4 regions of the Streptomyces sp. NPDC058457 genome follow, and region 3 is predicted to be linked to each of the others. Evidence: riboswitches for the same ligand, from Rfam matches in the RefSeq annotation. Region 3 holds a riboswitch; each other region holds the start of a gene.

Region 1 (4,089 bases), on a different contig from region 3:
GTGGTCAGCCGTGGGAAGTTCCTCCGGTGCACCGTCCGTGTCCTGCCGGGTGACCGGGGGACGGCGAGCGGCCGGTCGGCGCCGTTGCAGAAGCCGAGGCGGACCGGGAGACGGGCTGCGCGGCGGGGTCGGACGGTGTGGTGCGGGCAGGCGGCGGGGCCGAAGCGGGTGGCGCAGCCGGGGCGGGCGCCGAGCGTGTCGTCCGTGCCAGCCACAGCGCCACGCCGAGCGCGGCCAGGACGGCCGTGGCGGCGCCCACGGCCAGCCCCCGGCGCACGCCCGCGTGCTGGGAGACCCAGCCGATGACGGGGGCGCCGACCGGGCTGCCGCCCATGGAGATCACCGTGTAGACCGCCATCACCCGGCCCCGCATGGCGTCGCTCACCTCCGACTGGACGAAGGCGCTCACCGCCGTGTTCAACGTCATCAGTGTGAAGCCCATCGGCAGCAGCAGGGCGAGGAAGGCCGGGTAGGTGGGCATGACCGCCGCCAGTGCCTCGAAGCCGCCGAACAGCAGGGCGCCGGCGACGACCGTCCGTACCCGGGGCGAGACACCGCGCGTCGCGGCGATCGTCCCGGCGACGGTGCCGACGGCCAGTGCGGTGTTCATGAGGCCGAGTCCCCGGGAGCCGACGTCGAAGACGCGCCCGGCGAACAGGGTCAGCGTGGTCGGGAAGTTGACCGCGAAGGTGGCGACCAGGCCGAAGATGGTGAACACGCCGACGAGTTCGGGCCGGGCCGCCACATAGCGCAGCCCCTCGGCGCCCGCCCCTGTCCACGGCGGCCGGGAGACGGCGCGCGTCTCCCCCGCCCTCGGCCGGATCGACAGCAGCCCCGCGAGGACCACGGTGAAGGACACGGCGTTCAGGGCGAAGACCCACCCGGTTCCGATCGCCCCGATCAGCACACCGGCGATCGCCGGACCGATCAGGCGCGCGGCGTTCAGGGACAGGATGTTCAGGCCCGCCGCCTTCGGGATCAGAGCCCGGCCGACCAGTTCCGTGACGAAGGACAGGCGTGCCGGGTTCTCCACCGTGAACACGCAGCCCAACGCGAAGGACAGGACGTACAGCAGCCACAGCGCGGCATGGCCGGAGAACACGATGCCCGTCAGGAGCAGCGCCTGGACCGCGTACAGCGTCTGGGTCCACAGCAGCAGGGTCCGGCGGTCGTACCGGTCGGCGACGACCCCGCCCCACAGGCCGAACAGCAGCACGGGGGCGAACTGGAGCCCGGCGACCCAGCCGAGCGCGGTTCCGCTGTGGGTGAGCGTCAGGACGAACCAGTCCAGCGCGACACCCTGCATGGCGCTGCCGATGTTGGACACCAGGCCCGTGCTCCAGTAGATCCGGTAGTCACGGACCCGCAGCGCGGCGAACACCCCTGTCGAAGTAGTGCTGTTGACGTCCATGCCTCTCTTTCCGACCGGGCGGTACGGGGGGGCCGGGGGTACGCGGCGGCGCGTGGGCGCGGCGGTACGCGGGCTGGGAAAGGGCTGAAGGAAGCCGAAGAGAGCTGAAAGGAGCTGAAAGGAGCGAGTGGTCAGCGACAGGTCTGGTCGAACTGGTCGGCGCGGCGGCCCGCCCAGAACGGGTCGAGCAGCATGCTCCGTGCCTGACCTGCGGTCTCCATGGCCGGATCAAAGCACACGGCACAGGGTGCGTCCACCAGGCGTCCCGGCACGTGAGACGGCTCCCTGTTCTCAAAAGGGGCGCCAGGCTGGGGCATTGACGTACGACAAAACCGATCCGTACGATCGCCAACGGCATTGAGTGTCAGCGTCAAGCCCTGGCTCGCTGACCGGCAACCCTCCACGCGGTGGGGTGCTCCAGGTGAAAGCCCGGCGGGATCACCGACGACTCCCGCAAGCGCGCGGCCCCGTGACGGGGCCGGAGACGGGGAGGAGCGGCATGCGGCACAGCGATGACCCGGCTGTCTCCCCCACCGACGCCACGGCGTACTCCAGGCTCTCGCGCCGGCGCCACATCGATCTGAAGCGCTCGACCAGCAGCTTCTGTCGGGCCTGACGAGCCCGCCCGCCGCCGGCTGACCTCCGTCACCGGCGCAGGCCCCTTCGCGCCGTCCTTCCCCTCGGCACCACTTCTCGGTGCCGTCCGCCAGCCACCCCTCGTCTCTGCACAGCGCTTCCCCGGCCGGGGCAGATCCGGCCGGGGCCGCACGCCCCTGCGCGGCCGTGCCTCGCGCCCGTAGCCCGGCACCCCGTGCCTTGGTGACACGAGTAGGAGAACTCCCTCCGTGACAGCACTTCCGGATTTCAGACCCTCCCGATGGGCGCCCCTGGCCGCGCTCCTGACCACCAGCGTCCTGCTGACCGCGTGCGGTTCGGGCGACGACGCCTCCGGCGGCGGAAGCGGCCCGGCGAAGTCCGGCGGCACCCTGACCTTCGCGGTGGGCTCCGACGCCGGCTGCGTGGATCCGCAGCAGGTCGCCAGCAACGACACCATCTACTCGGTGCGCCAGATCGTGGACTCCCTGACCGACCAGGACCCCAGGACCGGCAAGATCGTGCCGTGGCTCGCCAAGAGCTGGGACATCAGCGCCGACGCGACGACGTTCACGTTCCACCTGCGGTCCGGCGTCACCTTCAGCGACGGCTCGAAGCTGACCGCGCAGGTGGTCAAGGACAACTTCGACGCGGTGCCGGAGCTCGGCGCCCTGGGCACCCTCGCCGAGGGCTATCTGAGCGGCGTCAAGAGCACCACCGTGGTCGACCCGCTCACCGTCAAGGTGGCCTTCAAGCAGCCCAACGCACAGTTCCTGCAGGCGACTTCGACCCACTCGCTGGGCATCGAGTCCTCGGCGAGCGTCAAGCGGAGCCCGCAGCAGAAGTGCAGCGACGGAGTGGTCGGGTCCGGGCCGTTCGTGCTCAAGCAGTACGTGCAGAACCAGTCGATCGCCCTGGACAAGCGGACCGGGTACGACTGGGGCTCCTCGCTCTGGTCGAAGAAGGGCGAGGCCTACCTGGACAAGCTGGTGTTCAAGGTGGTGCCCGAGGCGGGGGTGCGGGCCGGCAGTCTCCAGTCCGGGCAGGTGGACGCCATCAGCAGCGTCGGCAAGGCGAACGAGGCGGCGCTCAAGGGCGGCCAGGTCACCCTCCAGAGCCGGGCCAACCCCGGTGTGGTGTTCGGCCTGGGGCTCAACAACTCGCGGCCCCTGCTGAAGGACGCGAAGGTACGCCAGGCGATCCTGGCCGCCGTCGACCGGAAGCAGATCGCCGACACCGTCTTCCCGACCGGCACCCAGCCGGCGACCAGCGTCCTGGCGCACACCACCCCCGACTACACCGACCTCTCCACGGACCTCGCCTTCGACGCGGCCAAGGCCAAGTCCCTGCTGGACGAGGCGGGTTGGAAGGACGGCAGTGACGGCGTCCGCGCCAAGGACGGCAAGAAGCTGAGCCTGACCATCAGCTGGTTCCCCAACGCGGCCACCAACCAGCCCGCCCTGGAGCTGGTCCAGCAGCAGCTGAAGGCCGTCGGGATCGACGTGGTGCTCAAGCAGCTCCCGGTCACCCAGTTCGCCACCACCCTCCAGTCCGGCGACTTCGACGTGGTGTGGGCGAACACGACCCGCGCCGACCCGGACATCCTGCGCAGCTCCTTCTCCACCCAGTTGGCCAACTTCTACCACCTGCCCGCCAGTTCGCTGGACACGGCGCTGTCCGCGCAGGCCGCGACCACGGACACCGCGAAGCGCAGGCAGTTGGTCACCGAGGCGCAGCAGCTGATCGTGCGGAACGCGTACAACGTGCCGGTGGTGGAGCTCCAGACCCAGCTGGGTGTCTCGAACAAGGTGCACGACCTCACGTTCGACTCCGGCAGCCGCATCCAGCTGCACGACACCTGGATCGGCTAGCGGATGCGCCGCTATGTGATCAAACGGCTGGCACAGGCGGTCGGGGTGCTGTGGGCGGCGTACACGGTGTCGTTCCTGGTGCTGGACTTCCTGCCCGGTGACCCGGTCTCCGCGATGGCCGGTGCCGGGTTGGACACGGGGCAGGTCGATCCGGCCCAACTCGCAAAGCTGCGGCACGAGTACGGCTTCGACAAGCCGGTGCTGGTGCAGTAC
Region 2 (4,089 bases), on a different contig from region 3:
GCCCGCGCCCGCGACGGACGGCTCGCCGACCCGTGGGTTCCTTGCCCCACCCGGCCTGCGGGCCTCACCGACCCGGTCCTTCTTTGTCACTCTCACCTTCAGAGTGCTAACGCCAATGATTAGCACTCGGCATGGTCGAGTGCAAGCGCCTCTCGCACTCCGGCAGGACCTCCGGGCGCGCCGGAGCCTGGCCTCCGGGCACGCCGGGGCAAGACCCCGGGCACGCCGGAGGGGGACCCCGGGCACGCTGAAGGGCTCGCACCCAGCGGGTGCGAGCCCTTCAGCAGAAGAACGGAAGAACGTCGCTGCAGTCAGTCGGCGCGTGCTTCAGCCGGTCGCGAGCCGGACCATGTCCGCCTGCGGCCCCTTCTGGCCCTGCGAGATCTCGAAATCGACCCGCTGACCCTCTTCCAGGGTGCGGTAGCCGTCCATCTGAATCGCGCTGTAGTGGACGAAAACATCCGCACCACCGTCGACCGCGATGAAGCCGTACCCCTTCTCCGCGTTGAACCACTTGACGGTGCCCTGAGCCATGCCTAACTCCCCTATTACTGGCCCTTGCACAGATCCACACTTCGCGGATCCGGGTCAGACCTCACCCCCCATTGGTTGGGGGCGTGCGCCGGAACGCGTCGACCGCGGCTGAATGTATCTGTCCAACTGCCGTCTGCAACAGGTCAATCGGACGAGAATTCTGGACGGGAGCGGTCCGGAATGTAGCGAGAATTCGGCCGAATTCAGGGCAAGTCGGGCCCCAGAAAGGCCTCAAAAGCCGCATATAACCCGCACACTTTGGCTACTTCTTGCCGGGCTCGCGGTATCGAATACGGGGTCCCCGACCTGGAGATCGGGACCGCGTTCCCCAACTGTACCGCGCTCAACCACACAGAATTGCCCCCTCCGCTTCTCTCACGGAGGGGGCAATCGGATGAACAGTCGGTGATCGGCGTTACCGAAGGTAATGTTCGGTCATTCGATCAGCCTGTCAAGCAGGTCAGCAGGTCAGCCGCCGGCGACGGCCGGGATGATGGAGACACCGGCCCCGTCCGGGGTGGCGGTCTCCAGGCCCTGCTCGAACCGCACGTCGTCGTCATTGACGTACACATTGACGAACCGGCGCAGCTTGCCCTGGTCGTCGAGAACGCGCGCGGAGATCCCGGCGTGGTTCTTCTCCAGGTCGGAGATGACCTCGCCGAGCGTGGCGCCCTCGGCGGCGACTTCGGCCTGACCGCCGGTGTAGGCGCGCAGGATGGTGGGGATGCGAACGGTGACGCTCACGTTTTTACCTCCGGTCTGGGCAACGCCCAATTTCTCGGGGGACTCAGGCGAGCCCGGCTTCGCGGAAAGACTCCAGATTCGGGCGAATGGTCGCGGTGAGCCCGGTACCCGCAACCGCGTCCAGCGTCTTCAGTCCATCACCGGTGTTGAGTACAACGACCGTCTTCGCCGGATCAATCAACCCATTCTCAATGAGCTTCTTGGTGACTCCAACCGTCACTCCGCCGGCGGTTTCCGCGAAGATTCCCTCGGTCCGCGCAAGCAGCTTGATCGCGTCGACGACCTGCTCGTCGTTCACGTCCTCCACGGCACCGCCGGTACGCCGCGCGATGTCGAGGACGTACGGGCCGTCGGCCGGGTTGCCGATGGCGAGGGACTTGGCGATGGTGTTCGGCTTCTGCGGACGGACCACGTCGTGGCCCTCCTTGTAGGCCACCGACACCGGCGAGCATCCCTCGGCCTGGGCACCGAAGATCTTGTACGGCTTGTCCTCGACGAGTCCGAGCTTGATCAGCTCCTGCAGACCCTTGTCGATCTTCGTGAGCTGCGAGCCGGAGGCGATCGGGATGACCAGCTGGTCCGGGATCTGCCAGCCGAGCTGCTCGCAGATCTCGTACGCCAGGGTCTTGGAGCCCTCCGCGTAGTACGGCCGCAGGTTGACGTTGACGAAGCCCCAGCCCTCGCCGGCCGGGTCGCCGATCAGCTCGGAGCAGAAACGGTTCACGTCGTCGTAGTTGCCCTCGATGCCGACGAGCTCGCCGCCGTAGATCGCGGCCATGACGATCTTGCCCTGCTCCAGGTCGTGCGGGATGAACACGCAGGAGCGGAAGCCGGCCCGGGCGGCGGCGGCACCGACCGCGCCGGCCAGGTTGCCGGTGGAGGAGCAGGAGAGGGTGGTGTAGCCGAAGGCGCGGGCGGCCTCGACGGCCTGGGCGACGACGCGGTCCTTGAAGGAGTGCGTCGGGTTGCCGGAGTCGTCCTTCACGTACAGCCCGCCGGTCACCCCGAGCTCGCGGGCCAGGTTGTCGGCCTTGACGAGCTTGGTCCAGCCGGGGTTGATGTTCGGCTTGGTCGCCACGTCCGCGGGGACGGGCAGCAGCGGCGCGTAGCGCCAGATGTTCGCGGGACCCGCTTCGATCTGCTTGCGGAGCTCCTCGGTGTCGTAGGCCGAGAAGTCGTACGCGATCTCCAGCGGGCCGAAACACTCCTCGCAGGCGAACAACGGGCCGAGCGGCACCCGGTGACCGCACTCGCGGCAGCTCAGGGCGGCGGCGGGGCCGAGGTCTACGGTGGAATCGGTGGCGCTTGCAACAGTCTGCACAGCCATGTGAGGCGAGGCCCTTTCTCCTCATCTTCCTCACGACGCATTTCGCCGTGAGACGGATTTGGCACCTTCCCTAGCCGGGAGCCTCGCGAGCGATCGACACTGATCGGCGATCTACGAGTAACCGACTGGAGGGTTGCCGGGGCTTCAACGGGCCGTTTCCCTCTGCCCCTCTGGATGAGCGGTATGTGGTTGTCAACACCGGGTGACCCCAGGACATGCGATGGTCATCGGCGTTGTTCAAGACTGTAACCGAAGGCCAGGACAGTTGAGTGAGTCGTCCGAACCGCGAGATGGATCACACCTCGCCGTGTGACCGTGACAGTGAGGAGCCGCTGACCGTGCTGGAAGAAGTCGAGCGCTGGCTGGCCACCCGCTCCTGGTCCGTAACCGATCGTCCGCTGCACCGGATCATGGCCGCGAAACGGTCCTCCGGGCAGACGGTCAGCGTCGTGCTGCCCGCGCTCAACGAGGAGGAGACCGTCGGCGACATCGTCGCGATCATCCGCCACGACCTCATGCAGCAGGTGCCGCTCGTCGACGAGATCGTGGTCGTCGACTCCGGCTCCACCGACCGCACGGCGGCCGTCGCCGCGGCGGCCGGCGCCCGCGTCGTGCACCGCGACGAGATCCTGCCCCGCATCCCGACCGTCCCCGGCAAGGGCGAGGTCCTCTGGCGCTCCCTCCTGGTCACCACCGGGGACGTCGTCTGCTTCATCGACGCCGACCTGCGCGACTTCTCCTCCGACTTCGTCACCGGCATCGTCGGCCCTCTCCTCACCGACCCGGACGTGGACCTGGTCAAGGCGATGTACGACCGCCCGCTCGGCGGCGCCGCCGGGCAGGGCGGCCGGGTCACCGAGCTGATGGCCCGCCCGCTGCTGAACATGCACTGGCCGCAGCTGGCCGGATTCGTGCAGCCGCTGGGCGGCGAGTACGCGGCCCGCCGCTCGCTCCTCGAACAGCTGCCCTTCCCGGTCGGCTACGGCGTGGAGCTGGGCATGCTGGTCGACGCCCTGCACCTGGTGGGGCTCAACGCGCTGGCGCAGGTCGACGTCGGCGTCCGCAAACACCGCCACCAGGACGGCCAGGCCCTCGGCCGGATGTCCGCCGCGATCTACCGCACGGCCCAGCTGCGGCTGGCCCGCGGCCACCTGATCCGCCCCTCCCTCACCCAGTTCGAACGGGGCGAGGACGGCTTCGAACCGCGCACCTACTCGGTGGACACGGAGGAACGGCCGCCGATGGTGGAGATCGCCGAGTACGCCGAGCGCAAGGTGGCGTGACTTCGTCGTACGGCCGTATACGGCGGCGCGTCGGGCCCGGCCGTACGTTTGAGCGTTTACGGGCCGGGCTAGGTTGACGCGTGTGACTTCCCCCATGGCTTCCACCGGCGGTGCCGAGGTGCTGGTCGCGTCCAACCGCGGCCCGGTCTCTTACGACCTGCGCGAGGACGGTTCGCTGCACGCCAGACGGGGCGGTGGCGG
Region 3 (4,089 bases):
TCCTGTCGATGCCGATCGTCGGCACGTACATCTCCTTCTTCCTCTTCGGCGGGCAGTTCCCCGGCCACGACTTCGTGGCGCGGTTCTACTCGATCCACATCCTGCTGCTGCCGGGCATCATGCTCGGCCTGGTGGTGGGCCACCTGATCCTGGTCTTCTACCACAAGCACACGCAGTTCGCGGGTCCCGGAAAGACCGAGAAGAACGTCGTCGGCATGCCGCTGCTGCCGGTCTACATGGCCAAGGCCGGAGGCTTCTTCTTCCTGGTCTTCGGTGTCATCGCGGCCATCGCGGCGACCACCCAGATCAACCCGATCTGGGCCATGGGCCCCTACCGTCCGGACCAGGTGTCCACCGGCGCCCAGCCCGACTGGTACATGGGCTTCGCCGAGGGTCTGATCCGGTACATGCCCGGCTGGGAGATCAACTTCTGGGGCCACACCCTGGTCCTGGGCGTGTTCATCCCGCTGGTCCTGTTCGGGCTGGTGCTGGGCGCGATCGCGCTCTACCCGTTCATCGAGTCCTGGGTCACCGGAGACAAGAGCGAGCACCACATCCTGGACCGCCCGCGCAACGCCCCGACCCGTACCGGGTTCGGTGTCGCCTGGGTGACCGTGTACATGATCGGCCTGATCGGTGGTGGCAACGACCTCATCGCCACCCACTTCCATCTGTCGATCAACGACGTGACCTGGTTCGTCCGGATCTTCTTCTTCGCCGGACCGGTGATCGCGTTCATCGTGACCAAGCGCATCTGCCTCGGCCTGCAGCGCCGGGACCGCGAGAAGGTGCTGCACGGCCGCGAGACCGGCATCATCAAGCGGCTGCCGCACGGTGAGTTCATCGAGGTCCACGAGCCGCTCTCGCAGGAGCAGCTGCACACCCTCACGGCGCACCACCAGTACGAGCCGGCCCAGGTCGGCCCGGCGGTCGACGAGAACGGTGTCGAACGCAAGATCAAGGGGTCCGAGAAGCTCCGCGCCAAGCTGAGCAACGCCTACTACGGCGAGGACAACCAGATCCCGAAGCCGACCGTAGAGGAGTACAAGGAGATCACGAGCGGCCACGGCCACCACTGATCCACCGCGTCGCCACGCCACAGCCGAAGGGCCCCCGTCCGTACACCGGACGGGGGCCCTTCGCGGTGCCCGGAGCTGGATAGGGTAGGCCATGAGACCTTCATTTCGTGTACGACGATCAGGAGCGGCCTTATGAGCGCTGTGACCCCCGCTGGAGGCGACACCGCGGCGGGCCGTTCCTGGCCCGAGGTACTGAACGCGCTGCTGTACGGCCAGGACCAGAACGCCGACGCGACGGCCTGGGCGATGGACCAGATCATGCGCGGCCAGGCGACCGACGCCCAGATCGCGGGCTTCGTCGTCGCCCTGCGCGCCAAGGGCGAGACGGTCGAGGAGATCAACGGCCTCGTCCGCACGATGTACGAGCACGCCAACGTCATCGAGGTGCCGGGCCGCACCGTCGACATCGTCGGCACCGGCGGTGACGGCGCGAAGACGGTGAACATCTCCACGATGTCGGCGCTGGTGGTGGCCGGCACCGGGGCGAAGGTCGTCAAGCACGGCAACCGCGCGGCCTCCTCCGCGTCCGGGGCCTCGGACGTCCTGGAGAAGCTGGGCGTCAACCTCGACCTGACCCCGCAGCGGGTCGCCGAGGTCGCCGAGGAAGCCGGCATCACCTTCTGCTTCGCCATCAAGTTCCACCCGGCGCTGCGCCATGCGGGCGCCGCACGCGGCCAGCTGGGCATCCGCACGGTCTTCAACATCCTCGGCCCGCTGACCAACCCCGCGAAGGTCCGGTCCCAGGCGGTCGGCGTCGCGGACCCGCGCATGGCCCCGGTGGTCGCGGCCGTCTTCGCGGAGCGCGGCAACTCCTCCCTGGTCTTCCGCGGCGACGACGGCCTCGACGAGCTGACGACGACCGCCACGTCCCACGTCTGGATCGTCCGCGACGGCAAGGTCACGGAGGAGACCTTCGATCCCCGTGACGCGGGCATCGGCCTGGTCCCCGTGGAGGCGCTGCGGGGCGGCGACCCGTCGTACAACGCGGAGGTCGCCCGCAGGCTGCTGGACGGCGAGCAGGGGCCGGTACGGGACGCGGTGCTGCTCAATTCGGCGGCGGCCCTGGTGGCCCTGGACCCCGGCACGGGGACGCTGGCCGAACAGCTCCGCACGGGCATGGCCAAGGCGGCGGACTCGATCGACTCGGGCGCCGCCAAGCGGGCGCTGGAGCGCTGGGCGGCGGCGACGAACAGGTAGGGGCGGCGCGGTCAGGGGGCTGGGGCGTGGTACGGCACCGCCGGACCACGCCGTCGTGGCCGACCGCCGTTGTGGCGGAGAAGAACGTGAGCGGCGGTGCCTGATGTTCCACAGGCCGACCGCCGTTGCGGCGGAGAAGAACGTGAGCGGCGGTGCCCGATGCTCCACGGGCACTGCTGCTCTGCACGACGCGTCCATTCCGCTCGGACACGGCCGCGTTCCGCTCGGGCGCGGCCGCGGGGACGGCCGTTCCGCTCGGGCACGGCCGCGGGCGCGGCCGTTCCGCTCGGGCACGGCCGTTCTTCAAGTGCGCGGCCGTCTCGCTCGGGAACCGTCGGCGCTCCCTGTTTCCGCCGCGTCCCCCACCAGCCTCTTCCGCTGGTCGGTCATGTTTCTCCGCCGCAACGGCGAGCAACCACACACGGCCGTCCCGGCGGTGCCGAGTCGGCGTCGGCCCCCGTCCCTGTCCCGTCATCCGGACAGGAGTTGCGCGTCGGCGATCACTTCACTTACGTTTCTTCCCAGGTCATGAGTGACAGTCATGAGGCCCCGGCCGACTGTCCGGCAACCCTCCGTCCGTGGCGGGGTGCCCCGGGTGAAGACCAGGCTGTAGGCAGTGAGGTCTACGGCAAGCGCGGACCCCTCGTACACCAGGGGTCCTGGTCGTCGAGGAGTCTTCCGTGAGCAAGCGAATGCGATAGGGCCGCAGAGCCCCGCCTCCGCATCCCCTTTTCCTTTTTCTCCGTGCTGGAGCCGCGGTCGTCCGCGCGCTCGCACGGCGATTTCGCCTTGCCTCTCACGGGAGTTCCGCCATGTCCGTCTCCACCGTTGCCTCCGCCCAGCCTCTCTGTGCCCAGCTGCCCGTTCTGGGCAGGGATGTCACCGTCCCGCTGGTCACCGGCGGCGAGGTCGCCTACGCCGCCCTCGACTACGCCGCCAGCGCCCCGGCCCTGCAGCGGGTCTGGGACGACGTGGCGGCGTACGCCCCCTACTACGGCAGCGTCCACCGGGGCGCCGGCTACCTCTCCCAGCTCTCCACCGACCTCTTCGAGAACGCCCGGAAGACCGTCGCCGAGTTCCTCGACTGCCGCCCCGACGACCAGCTGATCTTCACCCGCTCCACCACCGACTCCCTCAACCTGCTCGCCGCCGCCGTCCCCGCCGACTGCCAGGTCTTCGTCTTCGAGACCGAGCACCACGCGAGCCTGCTCCCCTGGAAGGACGCCCGGGTCACCTACCTCAACGCGCCCCGCACCCCGCGGCAGGCCGTCGAGACCCTGGAGCGCGCCCTCGCCGACCGCACTGTGTCCGACAAGGAGGGGTACGGCCCGGCCCTGGTCTGCGTCACCGGCGCCTCCAACGTCACCGGCGAGCTGTGGCCGGTCCGCGAGCTGGCGGCCGCCGCGCACGCGCACGGCGCCCGGATCGTCCTGGACGCCGCCCAGCTGGCCCCGCACCACCCCGTGTCCGTCCGGGACCTGGACGTCGACTGGGTCGCCTTCTCCGGCCACAAGCTGTACGCCCCCTTCGGCTCCGGCGTCCTGGCCGGCCGCGCCGACTGGCTCCAGGCGGCCGAGCCCTACCTCGCGGGCGGCGGCGCCAGCCGCAAGGTCACCCGGCGCGAGGACGGGGGAGTGGCCGTGGAGTGGCACGAGAGCGCGGCGCGGCACGAGGCGGGCTCCCCGAACGTCATCGGCGCCTACTCCATCGCCTCCGCCTGCAAGGCACTCACCGAGGCCGGCTTCGACACGCTCGTCGCCCGCGAGCAGCACCTGATCGAGAAGGTGCGGGCGGGACTGGCCGAGGTTCCCGA
Region 4 (4,089 bases), on a different contig from region 3:
TCAGGTACACGCCGGTCGTGCTCGTCTGGTCCTGGAGGAAGAGCTGGACGCCGGTGCTCGCCCGGCCGGACGCGGGCAGCCAGCCGAGCCAGATCGCGAAGACCAGTTTCAGCAGCAGGCCCACGAAGAACACGGGCGTGGCGTAGGTCAGGATCGCGAACAGGCGCAGCGCCGCGTCTGGTGCCCGGTCACGGTAGGAGGCCGCCACCATGCCCAGCGGGACGCCGATCACCAGGGCCACCAGGAGTGCGTAGCAGGCGAGTTCGACGGTCGCGGCGCCGTACGTGCCGAGGACGTGCGTGACCGGCTGGTTGTCGGTGACCGTGCGGCCGAAGTCGCCGGTTGCCAGCGAGCGCAGGTAGTCCAGGTACTGGGTGAGCAACGGCCGGTCGTAGCCCGCCTGGTGCAGCTTGGCCTGGAGCTGGTCCGGGGTGAGGCGGTCGCCGAAGGCGGCGGTGATCGGGTCGCCGGTCAGCCGCATCAGGAAGAAGACCAGACTGACCAGGATCAGCACGGTCGGGATGATGAGGAGGAAGCGGACCACCAGGTAGCGGGCGAACCCGTGCCCGGCGGCGCCGTCGGCCGGGGTGGCGACGGCGCCGGGGGTCTCCTGCGTCAGAGTGCTCACTTCTTCGAGAGCCCCGCCCAGCGGAACTGGTACGTCGCGTCCAGCTCGACCGGCACACCGCTGACGTCGGTGCGGGTGACGATGGCGGTGGAGCCCTGGAGCAGCGGCAGCAGCGGGACCTGCGCGGCGGCCCTGTCCTGCGCCTGCTTCAGCAGCTCGGTCCGCTTCGTGGCGTCCGTCTGGGTCTCCTCCTTCTGGATCAGCGCGCGCACGGCGGAGTCGTCGTAGCCGTTGGCGACCCAGCTGTTGGCCGAGTAGAAGGGCGAGAGGTAGTTGTCGGCGTCGAGGTAGTCGGCGTACCAGCCGAGCTGGTAGAGCGGGTAGAGGTGCTTGACGCGGTCCTTGCCGTACTGGGTCCACTCGGTGGACTGCAGGTTCACCTTGAACAGCCCGGTGGCCTCCAGCTGGGACTTGATCAGCGCGTACTCGTCGGCCGAGGACGAGCCGTAGTGGTCGCTGTTGTACTGGAGGTTGAGCGTGACCGGGGTGCTGACCTGCGCCGCCTTCAGCCGGGCCGCGGCTGCGGCCTTGTCGGGGCCGCCCTTCTTGTCGCCGTAGAGCGACTTGAAGGAGGGGGTGGCGCCGGTCAGGCCGTCCGGGACGGAGCTGTAGAGCGGCTGGTAGGTGTTCTTGTAGACCTGCTGGGCGAGTTGGGACCGGTCGACGGAGTCCGCGACCGCCTGCCGGACGGCGAGGGCCTTCTTCGCGTCGGCGTTCTTCGCCTTGGTGCCGTAGGGCTGGCTCGCCAGGTCGAAGACGATGTAGCGGATGCCGTTGCCGGAGCCGGTGTGGACCTTGATGTCCTTCTGCTTGGCGAGGTCGTCCAGGTCGGTGGTGGTGAGCGTGCGGTAGACCGCGTCGATGGTGCCCTGCTGGACGTCGAGCTTCAGATTTCCGGCGTCCGTGTAGTACTTCAGCTGGACGTTCTTGGTCTTCGGCGTGCCGAGTTGCCCCTTGTACTCCGCGTTGGCGGTGAAGGAGACCAGCGAGTTCTTGTCGTAGCTCTTGACTCCGTACGGCCCGTTCCACGGCTTGGCCGCGACGATCGACCTGTCGTCGAGGATCTTGTCCGCGGGGAACACCTGCTCGTCCACGACGTAGCCGGCGGCCGTGGACAGCACCTGCGGGAACAGCGTGTCGTTGGCCGACTTGAGGGTGAAGACGACCGTGGTCGGGTCCGGGGCGGCGACCGAGGCGAGGTTGTACAGCAGTGACGACGGGCCGTTCTCGTCGGCGATCTTCAGGTCTCGGTCGAAGCTGAACTTGACGTCCGAGGCGGTGAGTTCGTGGCCGTTGGCGAACTTGAGGCCCTTCTGGAGGGTGACCGTGTACTCCTTGGGCCCGGTCAGCCTGATCCCGGTGGCCAGGTCCGGGGAGACGGCCGCGGAGCCGTTCTTCTGGCTGAGCAGGGTCGCGTAGACCTCGCTCTCGACGGTGCCCGAGCCCGCGTCCCAGGCGCCCGCCGGGTCGAGGCTGGTGACCTGGTCGGTCGTACCGACGGTGAGCGCCGTGGCGGAGCTCGCGGTGCTGCCGTCCTTGCTGCTGGTGCAGCCGGTCAGGGCCACCAGGAACGCCGTGCCGAGGGAGATCGCGCCGAGGCCGGGGCGAAGGGGTCTGTACGGCGCCGGGCCGGTGTGGAATGCCATCAGTGGTCTCTGCTTCCGCATCGAGGGTGCGCTGGACGGCCGAGGCGCAGGGCGCGCCACGGCGTGCGAGGTCAGGTGAGGGAGATCAGGTGAGCGAAGGGGGAGCGAGGGTTACGGCGACGGGCGGCGGCAGCTCTGCCGACCCGCGGTGGGCGGGATCAGCCCCGACACAGACAGCTGGACACCAGCAGCAGGTCGACATGGAGCCGGGAGCACAGCACCAGCGCTCTCGCCATGCCGTCCTCCCGGGTTCTGGCCCGCCTCGGGGCCGATGTGAGCGCACTTGCAGAAAGAAGAGATCCGCCGAGCCGTCACCTGGGGCACCCCACTGCGTCGAGGGTTGCCGTCCGGCCAGCCAGGGCTTGATCACCGGAACTCGTAGCTCGCGCACACCGTAGATCGGCTGTTCTCCCGGCGTCAACCTGCCCCTGGGCTGATCGTCGGGCAGGTGGACGGGGGACGGGCCGGTACGCCGGGAACGGGAGCTGACGCCGAACGAGGTGACCCAACCCGAGCCCGGGATCCACGTGTTCGACCTGGAGCGGAACATGGCCGGCTTCGCGAGGCGGACAGCGCCCCCACATCCGCGCGTCCGCCTCGCGTCGAACTCAGCGTCCGGTGTCGGAAACGCTCAAATGCTCCCAGTACGCGTCGAAGCCTGCCCGTGCGGCGGCGAACACACGGCCGTCCGGGCACTCCGGTTCCTCGTCGCCACGGTAGTGCCGGAGTACGGAACCGAGGCCGAGTACATCCACGGCGGGCACCGGCGTTCCGTCGTCGACGACGATCGTGCGGGGGACCGGCTCGTACAGGCCGAACAGCAGGTCGTCGTTGATGAAGTACAGCTTGCACTGGGGGGTCACGGCGACCCGGCGGAACTCCGCACCGGCATCGACGCCCAGTTCGCGCAGGTGCGCCATGAGGTCGGTGATCCCGGTCGCGTGCCGTCGGGTCATGGCCTTCCAGCGAAGCCATACCCGCTCGTCGTCCGGGTCCTTGGCCGCGGGGTACGCCGGCCGCACCGTCTCCGCGGGCAGGAGGACGCGCAGCCGCAGACGTGCCGGCCCGACCTCCCCCATGAGCACCCGTTCGGTTTGGGCCCTCAGATGGCTCCAGAGAGTCTCGGACGTCAACGTGAAGGTGTCGACGAGGACTTCGGGCTGCTCGAAAGCGCGATGGAGCAGTGGTCCGAGCGCTGCTGTGCCCGGGCGTCCGAGGGACGGGCCGGCCGGTTCCGCCCGGGGCACCCGCAGCACACGCATGCCGCTGCCCTGCCGGGTGGCGATCCAGCCCTCGTCGGCCAGCCTCCGCAGTACCCGCTGGACGGTGTCCCTGCTCACCCCGAACTCCCCGGCCAGTTCTCGCTGTGTCGGGAGCTGCTGACCCACCCGGTACGTCCCGTTCGCCAACTGCTCCCGCAGCACGGACTCCACCGCGGCGGAAGTGTGCATTCCGCCGTCTTTACGCCCAGAAGTAGCCATGGACCGAACCTAACGCCTCGGCCGGAGCGATGCGTATGCCGCTGCACCAGCCACAGTGCGGCGGGCGGCGGCACCGTCTGACGTGATGTCAGTGACCGCCCGCCTGGCGGGTGTTATGAGCCGCCTCTGCCACCTCGGCCGTGTTCTCCCGCCCCATTGTGTTGAGCCTTGCGCACCCTTACTGTTCGACTTTGCCCGAGTCTGTTTGGTGTTGATTGCTCAGTCGCTCTGGAGGCCGCGGTGCGGAGTGATCGGATCGGTTCAGAGGCAGCGAGACCCGCTGGCCGTCGATGGTGGCGGCCCGTCCTCGCGGCGGCGGCGACCATCGCCCTGG

Evidence for each region. A riboswitch is a leader RNA that binds a small molecule or an ion and turns the genes downstream of it on or off. The one in region 3 is predicted to bind S-adenosylmethionine.
Region 1: linked by a shared signal. The riboswitch ahead of ACFWPS_RS30430 (ABC transporter substrate-binding protein) and the one ahead of ACFWPS_RS38910 (aminotransferase class V-fold PLP-dependent enzyme) in region 3 are both predicted to bind S-adenosylmethionine.
Region 2: linked by a shared signal. The riboswitch ahead of thrC (threonine synthase) and the one ahead of ACFWPS_RS38910 (aminotransferase class V-fold PLP-dependent enzyme) in region 3 are both predicted to bind S-adenosylmethionine.
Region 4: linked by a shared signal. The riboswitch ahead of ACFWPS_RS30480 (ABC transporter substrate-binding protein) and the one ahead of ACFWPS_RS38910 (aminotransferase class V-fold PLP-dependent enzyme) in region 3 are both predicted to bind S-adenosylmethionine.

The regions. Positions count from the first base shown of each region.
Region 1 is NZ_JBHXLU010000046.1:27,260-31,348, reverse strand. It holds gene ACFWPS_RS30435 (MFS transporter) at 5-1,411, opposite strand; SAM riboswitch class IV at 1,765-1,877, shown strand; gene ACFWPS_RS30430 (ABC transporter substrate-binding protein) at 2,257-3,876, shown strand; gene ACFWPS_RS30425 (ABC transporter permease) at 3,880-4,089, shown strand, end outside.
Region 2 is NZ_JBHXLU010000003.1:183,500-187,588, reverse strand. It holds gene ACFWPS_RS04425 (cold-shock protein) at 328-534, opposite strand; gene ACFWPS_RS04420 (MoaD/ThiS family protein) at 1,003-1,278, opposite strand; gene thrC (threonine synthase) at 1,322-2,605, opposite strand; SAM riboswitch class I at 2,624-2,786, opposite strand; gene ACFWPS_RS04410 (glucosyl-3-phosphoglycerate synthase) at 2,944-3,888, shown strand; gene ACFWPS_RS04405 (trehalose-6-phosphate synthase) at 3,983-4,089, shown strand, end outside.
Region 3 is NZ_JBHXLU010000071.1:5,201-9,289, forward strand. It holds gene ACFWPS_RS38900 (cytochrome bc complex cytochrome b subunit) at 1-1,079, shown strand, start outside; gene trpD (anthranilate phosphoribosyltransferase) at 1,212-2,276, shown strand; SAM riboswitch class IV at 2,801-2,917, shown strand; gene ACFWPS_RS38910 (aminotransferase class V-fold PLP-dependent enzyme) at 3,089-4,089, shown strand, end outside.
Region 4 is NZ_JBHXLU010000046.1:41,303-45,391, forward strand. It holds gene ACFWPS_RS30475 (ABC transporter permease) at 1-628, opposite strand, end outside; gene ACFWPS_RS30480 (ABC transporter substrate-binding protein) at 625-2,274, opposite strand; SAM riboswitch class IV at 2,549-2,658, opposite strand; gene ACFWPS_RS30485 (GntR family transcriptional regulator) at 2,883-3,725, opposite strand.